Regions from separate parts of the Psychrobacillus sp. FSL K6-1267 genome, predicted to be linked through region 2. Evidence: a T-box and tRNA genes for the amino acid it is inferred to sense, from the RefSeq annotation. Region 2 holds a T-box; the other regions hold tRNA genes.
The links. A T-box is a leader RNA that pairs with one kind of tRNA and senses whether it is charged. The one in region 2 lies ahead of argS (arginine--tRNA ligase), so its partner is inferred to be a tRNA-Arg.

Region 1: it has a tRNA-Arg gene. The T-box ahead of argS (arginine--tRNA ligase) is inferred to sense a tRNA for this amino acid. The anticodon was not compared.
Region 3: it has a tRNA-Arg gene. The T-box ahead of argS (arginine--tRNA ligase) is inferred to sense a tRNA for this amino acid. The anticodon was not compared.

The regions. Positions count from the first base shown of each region.
Region 1 is NZ_JBBOOR010000001.1:96,509-98,756, reverse strand. Features, by position in the region: rRNA gene MHB55_RS00525 (16S ribosomal RNA) at 1-523, opposite strand, end outside; tRNA gene MHB55_RS00520 (tRNA-Ala) at 659-734, opposite strand; tRNA gene MHB55_RS00515 (tRNA-Pro) at 750-826, opposite strand; tRNA gene MHB55_RS00510 (tRNA-Arg) at 833-909, opposite strand; tRNA gene MHB55_RS00505 (tRNA-Leu) at 926-1,014, opposite strand; tRNA gene MHB55_RS00500 (tRNA-Gly) at 1,030-1,104, opposite strand; tRNA gene MHB55_RS00495 (tRNA-Leu) at 1,122-1,206, opposite strand; tRNA gene MHB55_RS00490 (tRNA-Lys) at 1,230-1,302, opposite strand; tRNA gene MHB55_RS00485 (tRNA-Thr) at 1,309-1,384, opposite strand; tRNA gene MHB55_RS00480 (tRNA-Val) at 1,398-1,473, opposite strand; rRNA gene rrf (5S ribosomal RNA) at 1,500-1,615, opposite strand; rRNA gene MHB55_RS00470 (23S ribosomal RNA) at 1,744-2,248, opposite strand, start outside.
Region 2 is NZ_JBBOOR010000001.1:3,813,800-3,816,047, forward strand. Features, by position in the region: gene argS (arginine--tRNA ligase) at 1-999, opposite strand, end outside; T-box leader at 1,051-1,267, opposite strand; gene MHB55_RS19530 (GNAT family N-acetyltransferase) at 1,354-2,205, opposite strand.
Region 3 is NZ_JBBOOR010000001.1:3,667,680-3,669,927, forward strand. Features, by position in the region: rRNA gene MHB55_RS18765 (16S ribosomal RNA) at 1-814, opposite strand, end outside; tRNA gene MHB55_RS18770 (tRNA-Gly) at 969-1,042, opposite strand; tRNA gene MHB55_RS18775 (tRNA-Arg) at 1,072-1,148, opposite strand; tRNA gene MHB55_RS18780 (tRNA-Leu) at 1,167-1,253, opposite strand; tRNA gene MHB55_RS18785 (tRNA-Lys) at 1,326-1,398, opposite strand; tRNA gene MHB55_RS18790 (tRNA-Gln) at 1,410-1,484, opposite strand; tRNA gene MHB55_RS18795 (tRNA-Asp) at 1,488-1,563, opposite strand; tRNA gene MHB55_RS18800 (tRNA-Glu) at 1,588-1,662, opposite strand; tRNA gene MHB55_RS18805 (tRNA-Asn) at 1,676-1,750, opposite strand; gene MHB55_RS18810 (SprT family protein) at 1,834-2,248, opposite strand, start outside.

The DNA of each region.
Region 1 (2,248 bases), 3.7 Mb from region 2:
CGTAGTTAGCCGTGGCTTTCTAATGAGGTACCGTCAAGGTACGAGCAGTTACTCTCGTACTTGTTCTTCCCTCACAACAGAGTTTTACGATCCGAAAACCTTCTTCACTCACGCGGCGTTGCTCCATCAGACTTTCGTCCATTGTGGAAGATTCCCTACTGCTGCCTCCCGTAGGAGTCTGGGCCGTGTCTCAGTCCCAGTGTGGCCGATCACCCTCTCAGGTCGGCTACGCATCGTCGCCTTGGTGAGCCGTTACCTCACCAACTAGCTAATGCGCCGCGGGCCCATCCTGTAGTGACAGCCGAAACCGTCTTTTAACATTCCCCCATGTGAGGAAATGGATTATTCGGTATTAGCCCCGGTTTCCCGGAGTTATCCCAATCTACAGGGCAGGTTGCCCACGTGTTACTCACCCGTCCGCCGCTAAATCAGAAGAAGCAAGCTTCTTCATCATTCGCTCGACTTGCATGTATTAGGCACGCCGCCAGCGTTCGTCCTGAGCCAGGATCAAACTCTCCATAATAGAGAACTTAAAAAGCTCATTTTGTTTTGCTGGCATCATCATTAAATGATGTCAAAAATTGTTTTGCGTCAATACAACCGAAGTTGTTTGATGCTATATGTCTTAACGTTTTGCATGTTCAGTTTTCAATGTTCATGGTGGAGCCTAGCGGGATCGAACCGCTGACCTCCTGCGTGCAAGGCAGGCGCTCTCCCAGCTGAGCTAAGGCCCCAATATTATAAATAACTGGTCGGGAAGACAGGATTCGAACCTGCGACCCCTTGGTCCCAAACCAAGTGCTCTACCAAGCTGAGCTACTTCCCGTATATATGGCGCGCCCGGCAGGAGTCGAACCCACAACCTTCTGATCCGTAGTCAGACGCTCTATCCAATTGAGCTACGGGCGCTAATGTTTCATAAAAGTGGTGCCGAGGACCGGAATCGAACCGGTACGGTAGTCACCTACCGCAGGATTTTAAGTCCTGTGCGTCTGCCAGTTCCGCCACCCCGGCACTTTGATGAATCTTTGGAGCGGAAGACGAGGTTCGAACTCGCGACCCCCACCTTGGCAAGGTGGTGTTCTACCACTGAACTACTTCCGCTCGGTTATTAAATTAAATGGTGCGGGTGAAGGGAGTCGAACCCCCACGCCTTGCGGCGCTAGATCCTAAGTCTAGTGCGTCTGCCAGTTCCGCCACACCCGCATATTTATTTCACAAAAAGTGAATGAGCCATGTAGGATTCGAACCTACGACCCTCTGATTAAAAGTCAGATGCTCTACCAACTGAGCTAATGGCTCGAAAAATGGTGCCGGAGAAAGGACTTGAACCCTCAACCTACTGATTACAAGTCAGTTGCTCTACCAGTTGAGCTACTCCGGCAGGAGTAAAGTTATGGTGGAGGATGACGGGCTCGAACCGCCGACCCTCTGCTTGTAAGGCAGATGCTCTCCCAGCTGAGCTAATCCTCCTGGGTAATATTAATTTCTTATTGCAAGCCCAGCGATGTCCTACTCTTGCAGGGGGAGACCCCCAACTACCATCGGCGCTGAAGAGCTTAACTTCCGTGTTCGGTATGGGAACGGGTGTGACCTCTTCGCCATCATCACTAGACTTGAATAATTTAATTGAAAGACAAGTTCTATTATAACAAGTTTGTAGAGTTTTACAAGCCTTATTATCAAAAAAATATTATTCTTTCAAAACTGAATAAACTGACATCATTAATAGAAACAAACAATTTGGTTAAGTCCTCGATCGATTAGTATTCGTCAGCTGCACGTGTCGCCACGCTTCCACCCCGAACCTATCTACCTCATCGTCTTTGAGGGATCTTACTTACTTGCGTAATGGGAAATCTCATCTTGAGGGGGGCTTCGTGCTTAGATGCTTTCAGCACTTATCCCGTCCACACATAGCTACCCAGCGATGCCCTTGGCAGAACAACTGGTACACCAGCGGTGTGTCCATCCCGGTCCTCTCGTACTAAGGACAGCTCCTCTCAAATTTCCTACGCCCACGACGGATAGGGACCGAACTGTCTCACGACGTTCTGAACCCAGCTCGCGTACCGCTTTAATGGGCGAACAGCCCAACCCTTGGGACCGACTACAGCCCCAGGATGCGATGAGCCGACATCGAGGTGCCAAACCTCCCCGTCGATGTGGACTCTTGGGGGAGATAAGCCTGTTATCCCCGGGGTAGCTTTTATCCGTTGAGCGATGGCCCTTCCATGCGGAACCACCG
Region 2 (2,248 bases):
TGATTGTTCGTTGCCGACTACATAAAATGCTTTAGTAAAGGCATAGTTATTTTGACGATACAAGGCTGCAGCTAAATCTCTCGTTGCGTATAGAGTAGCTCCATCGGTTTTTTTGATCAAACATGGTGGCATATTCTCTAACTCGACTACTAACGCCCCGTCAGATTCCACGAGCAAACCCTTTTCTTCTATTTCTTTGACGACCGGTTCCATTTTGTCATTATAGAATGCTTCTCCATTAAAGGAATCAAACTGAATTCCTAGTAATTCATAGATATATTGAAATTCTTTAAGAGAGGCTTCCTTGAACCATTTCCAAAGCTGTAGTGCCTCTTCGTTACCCTGCTCTAGACTCTTGAAGGCAGCTCTTGCCTCAACATTGAGCTCTTCATCCACTTCAGCCTTTTCATGGAATTTTACATAGATTTTCAATAATTCCACTATTGGGGAGGCTTCAATTTTTTCTTTGTCTCCCCATAGCTTATAAGCAACGATCAGCTTTCCAAATTGAGTTCCCCAATCACCTAAATGATTAATACGAACAGCTTTGTAGCCATTTTTCTCAGAAATATTGGCAAGAGCATTTCCGATTACAGTTGAACGTAAATGTCCCATAGAGAATGGCTTAGCAATATTTGGTGAGGAAAGGTCTATAGTAACTTGTTCGTCTTTCATTGGTAGCTGGCCATAATTGTTTTGATTTTTAAGTATTTCCCCTAACACTTCTTTCGCAATAGTTTTCTGGTCATAAAAGATGTTCAAATAGCCCCCTACTGCCTCTACATTAGCAATAAGTGAACTCTTCACCTGTTTTGCCAATTCAGAAGCGATAAGCTGTGGTGATTTTTTATATAATTTCGCTAACGTAAAACAAGGAAATGCTAAATCTCCTAATTCAATGTTCTTTGGTTTTTCTAAAAGCATTTGTATTTCTTTCACTGTTAACTTACTTTCTATCTCAGTCTCAATCGAAATAGCAATTTGCTTTAATAGTTCCATATATATTCACCCTCCATTTTGTTTTTCCATATAAAAAAGCTCTCATCTCTATGAAGAGACGAGAGCTGAAATTCCCGTGGTACCACTCTAGTTGTCACATATTGTGACCGCTTTAACGTTATTAACGAGGACTTCCCCGATCTTTTCTACTCTAGTTCAAAAAGCTTCTCCAAAGTGCGTTTCTCTGAAAAGTCCTGTATCAGGCTCTCACTACCCCTGACTCGCTAATCATTATCTCATCAGATACTCTCTTTATCATCGAATTGTGTATGAATTTTCACTAATTTTAATGGAATCAAATACTAAAGTCAATATGTGAATAAATGTCTCCTTATCTATCTAACATTTACTATCTCATTTATTCCCCAGCTTTAAATGAACTGAATCCATCAACTTTTGATAACCAATTTCTTGATATATTTTGTTGGATGTGGGATTTAACATATCGGTATATAAAACACAGAAGTCATATTCCTTTAAAAGCTCCTTGCTGCAGGCTGCTACCATTGTTCTTGCATAACCTTTGCGTCGCTTTTCTTTAGGAGTAAATACCATAGAAACAGTCACTCCATGAGTTGATGGTCTAGCCTTCTTCATCATAGACACAATCTCTCCATCGTCCTCCCATAAGAAAACCTCCTGTCCATTCAACATAGCAGTCACTCTCTGGGCTATTTCCTCTTTAACAGTACTAGGAAGTCCAGTATCTTCTTCAAATTGGCTATACCATGATTCTATTAATGGAGCATCATCGTTATTAGCAAATCTCCAAGATCCTGGGCTATTTTCTAGCGTATCATCCACTTTATTTAATCGATATAATCCCTGGTCCATTAATAGTGAATTTGCTTGTCCCGTTTTCTCTTCCCATTTTGACGCGAAGCGAATAGCCCATTCCTTTACACTTATGATCGAATTTATATGTATACCACGTTGTAAAATCTCTTCAATACATAAATCGATTGACGCTTCGATTTTATTTAAATCGACAAAAATAACATTAAGTGGATGTGGTGGAGTCATCTGGAAAAGTGCCAATAACTCTCCATCCTCCTCAATAGTAGCCATCAGTGGATCCTCATATCCTCCCACTCTAATTCTTTCAAGCACACCTAAAAATAAGCTAAATTTGTCCTCGTTTTGCTTTAAAAAAGGTTTTGCAATATCGTAAAACTTCTCTGCACTTTCATAGATTTGAAATCTCATTTTTACATCCCCTTTGTAACGTTTTATGTTAATATAACGTAAA
Region 3 (2,248 bases), 150 kb from region 2:
GGACTACCAGGGTATCTAATCCTGTTTGCTCCCCACGCTTTCGCGCCTCAGCGTCAGTTACAGACCAGAAAGCCGCCTTCGCCACTGGTGTTCCTCCAAATCTCTACGCATTTCACCGCTACACTTGGAATTCCGCTTTCCTCTTCTGCACTCAAGTCCCCCAGTTTCCAATGACCCTCCACGGTTGAGCCGTGGGCTTTCACATCAGACTTAAAGGACCGCCTGCGCGCGCTTTACGCCCAATAATTCCGGACAACGCTTGCCACCTACGTATTACCGCGGCTGCTGGCACGTAGTTAGCCGTGGCTTTCTAATGAGGTACCGTCAAGGTACGAGCAGTTACTCTCGTACTTGTTCTTCCCTCACAACAGAGTTTTACGATCCGAAAACCTTCTTCACTCACGCGGCGTTGCTCCATCAGACTTTCGTCCATTGTGGAAGATTCCCTACTGCTGCCTCCCGTAGGAGTCTGGGCCGTGTCTCAGTCCCAGTGTGGCCGATCACCCTCTCAGGTCGGCTACGCATCGTCGCCTTGGTGAGCCGTTACCTCACCAACTAGCTAATGCGCCGCGGGCCCATCCTGTAGTGACAGCCGAGACCGTCTTTTAACATTTCCTCATGTGAGGTAATGGATTATTCGGTATTAGCCCCGGTTTCCCGGAGTTATCCCAATCTACAGGGCAGGTTGCCCACGTGTTACTCACCCGTCCGCCGCTAAATCAGAAGAAGCAAGCTTCTTCATCATTCGCTCGACTTGCATGTATTAGGCACGCCGCCAGCGTTCGTCCTGAGCCAGGATCAAACTCTCCATAATAGAGAACTTAAAAAGCTCATTTTGTTTTGCTGGCATCATCATTAAATGATGTCAAAAATTGTTTTGCGTCAATACAACTTAAGTTGTTTGATGCTATATGTCTTAACGTTTTGCATGTTCAGTTTTCAATGTTCATGTTTTGCTATAGTTAAATTGGAGCGGGTGAAGAGAATCGAACTCTCATCATCAGCTTGGAAGGCTGAGGTTTTACCACTAAACTACACCCGCATATATAATTTATTAAATAATTGTTTTATTGGCGCGCCCGGCAGGAGTCGAACCCACAACCTTCTGATCCGTAGTCAGACGCTCTATCCAATTGAGCTACGGGCGCTTAGTAAGAGACATTGCTTGGTGCGGCCGAGAGGACTTGAACCTCCACGGGGTTATCCCCCACTAGGCCCTCAACCTAGCGCGTCTGCCGTTCCGCCACGACCGCTTAGTTATAAAATGGGACGAACTCTATTATAACTCACTCGCAAGAGTCTGTCAACAATTATTGTAATAATGATGAGCCATGAAGGACTCGAACCTTCGACCCTCTGATTAAAAGTCAGATGCTCTACCAACTGAGCTAATGGCTCACGAAACGAAATGGCTGGGGTACCTGGATTCGAACCAGGGCATGACGGAATCAAAATCCGTTGCCTTACCGCTTGGCTATACCCCAACATGGCGGTCCCGACCGGGATCGAACCGGCGATCTCCTGCGTGACAGGCAGGCATGTTAACCGCTACACCACGGGACCTATGTATCTTTTATTAAATTTAAATGGTGACCCCTACGGGATTCGAACCCGTGTTACCGCCGTGAAAGGGCGGTGTCTTAACCGCTTGACCAAGGGGCCTATGTAAGTTATATGGCTCCGAAGGTAGGACTCGAACCTACGACCGATCGGTTAACAGCCGATTGCTCTACCACTGAGCTACTTCGGAATAATTTTTGTCGTTTTGTTTTACTCGACTTTTTCTATTATAGAGAGGGTTTGGACAAACGTCAACACTTTTCATCAAATTTCTTATATTTTTTTTGAAGAGCTTAAAACTAAGTCGCCAAAACACTTGCCACACTTGAATTTGTGAGTATTTACTCGAATTTTCCGTCTATATAACAACCCACATTTTGAGCATTTATACATGTAAACTTTAGTACGTGGTTGCCTTTTAGGCTCTACTAAAGTGGAACAAAATCTGGGGGAATCTGTTTGTTTTAGAAGCTGGCGAAAATCTGCATCTCGATGTTTGTAGCCTTTTGCTTCTATATGTAAATGATAATGACATAACTCATGCTTGATCACTCCTATTAATTCTTTCATTCCATGCTTTTCTAGAACAAGAGGATTTATTTCAATTATATGAGTTCTTAACATATACCTGCCTCCAGTACTGCGGAGTCTTTTATTAAAACAGGCTTTATGTCGAAATTCTTTCCCA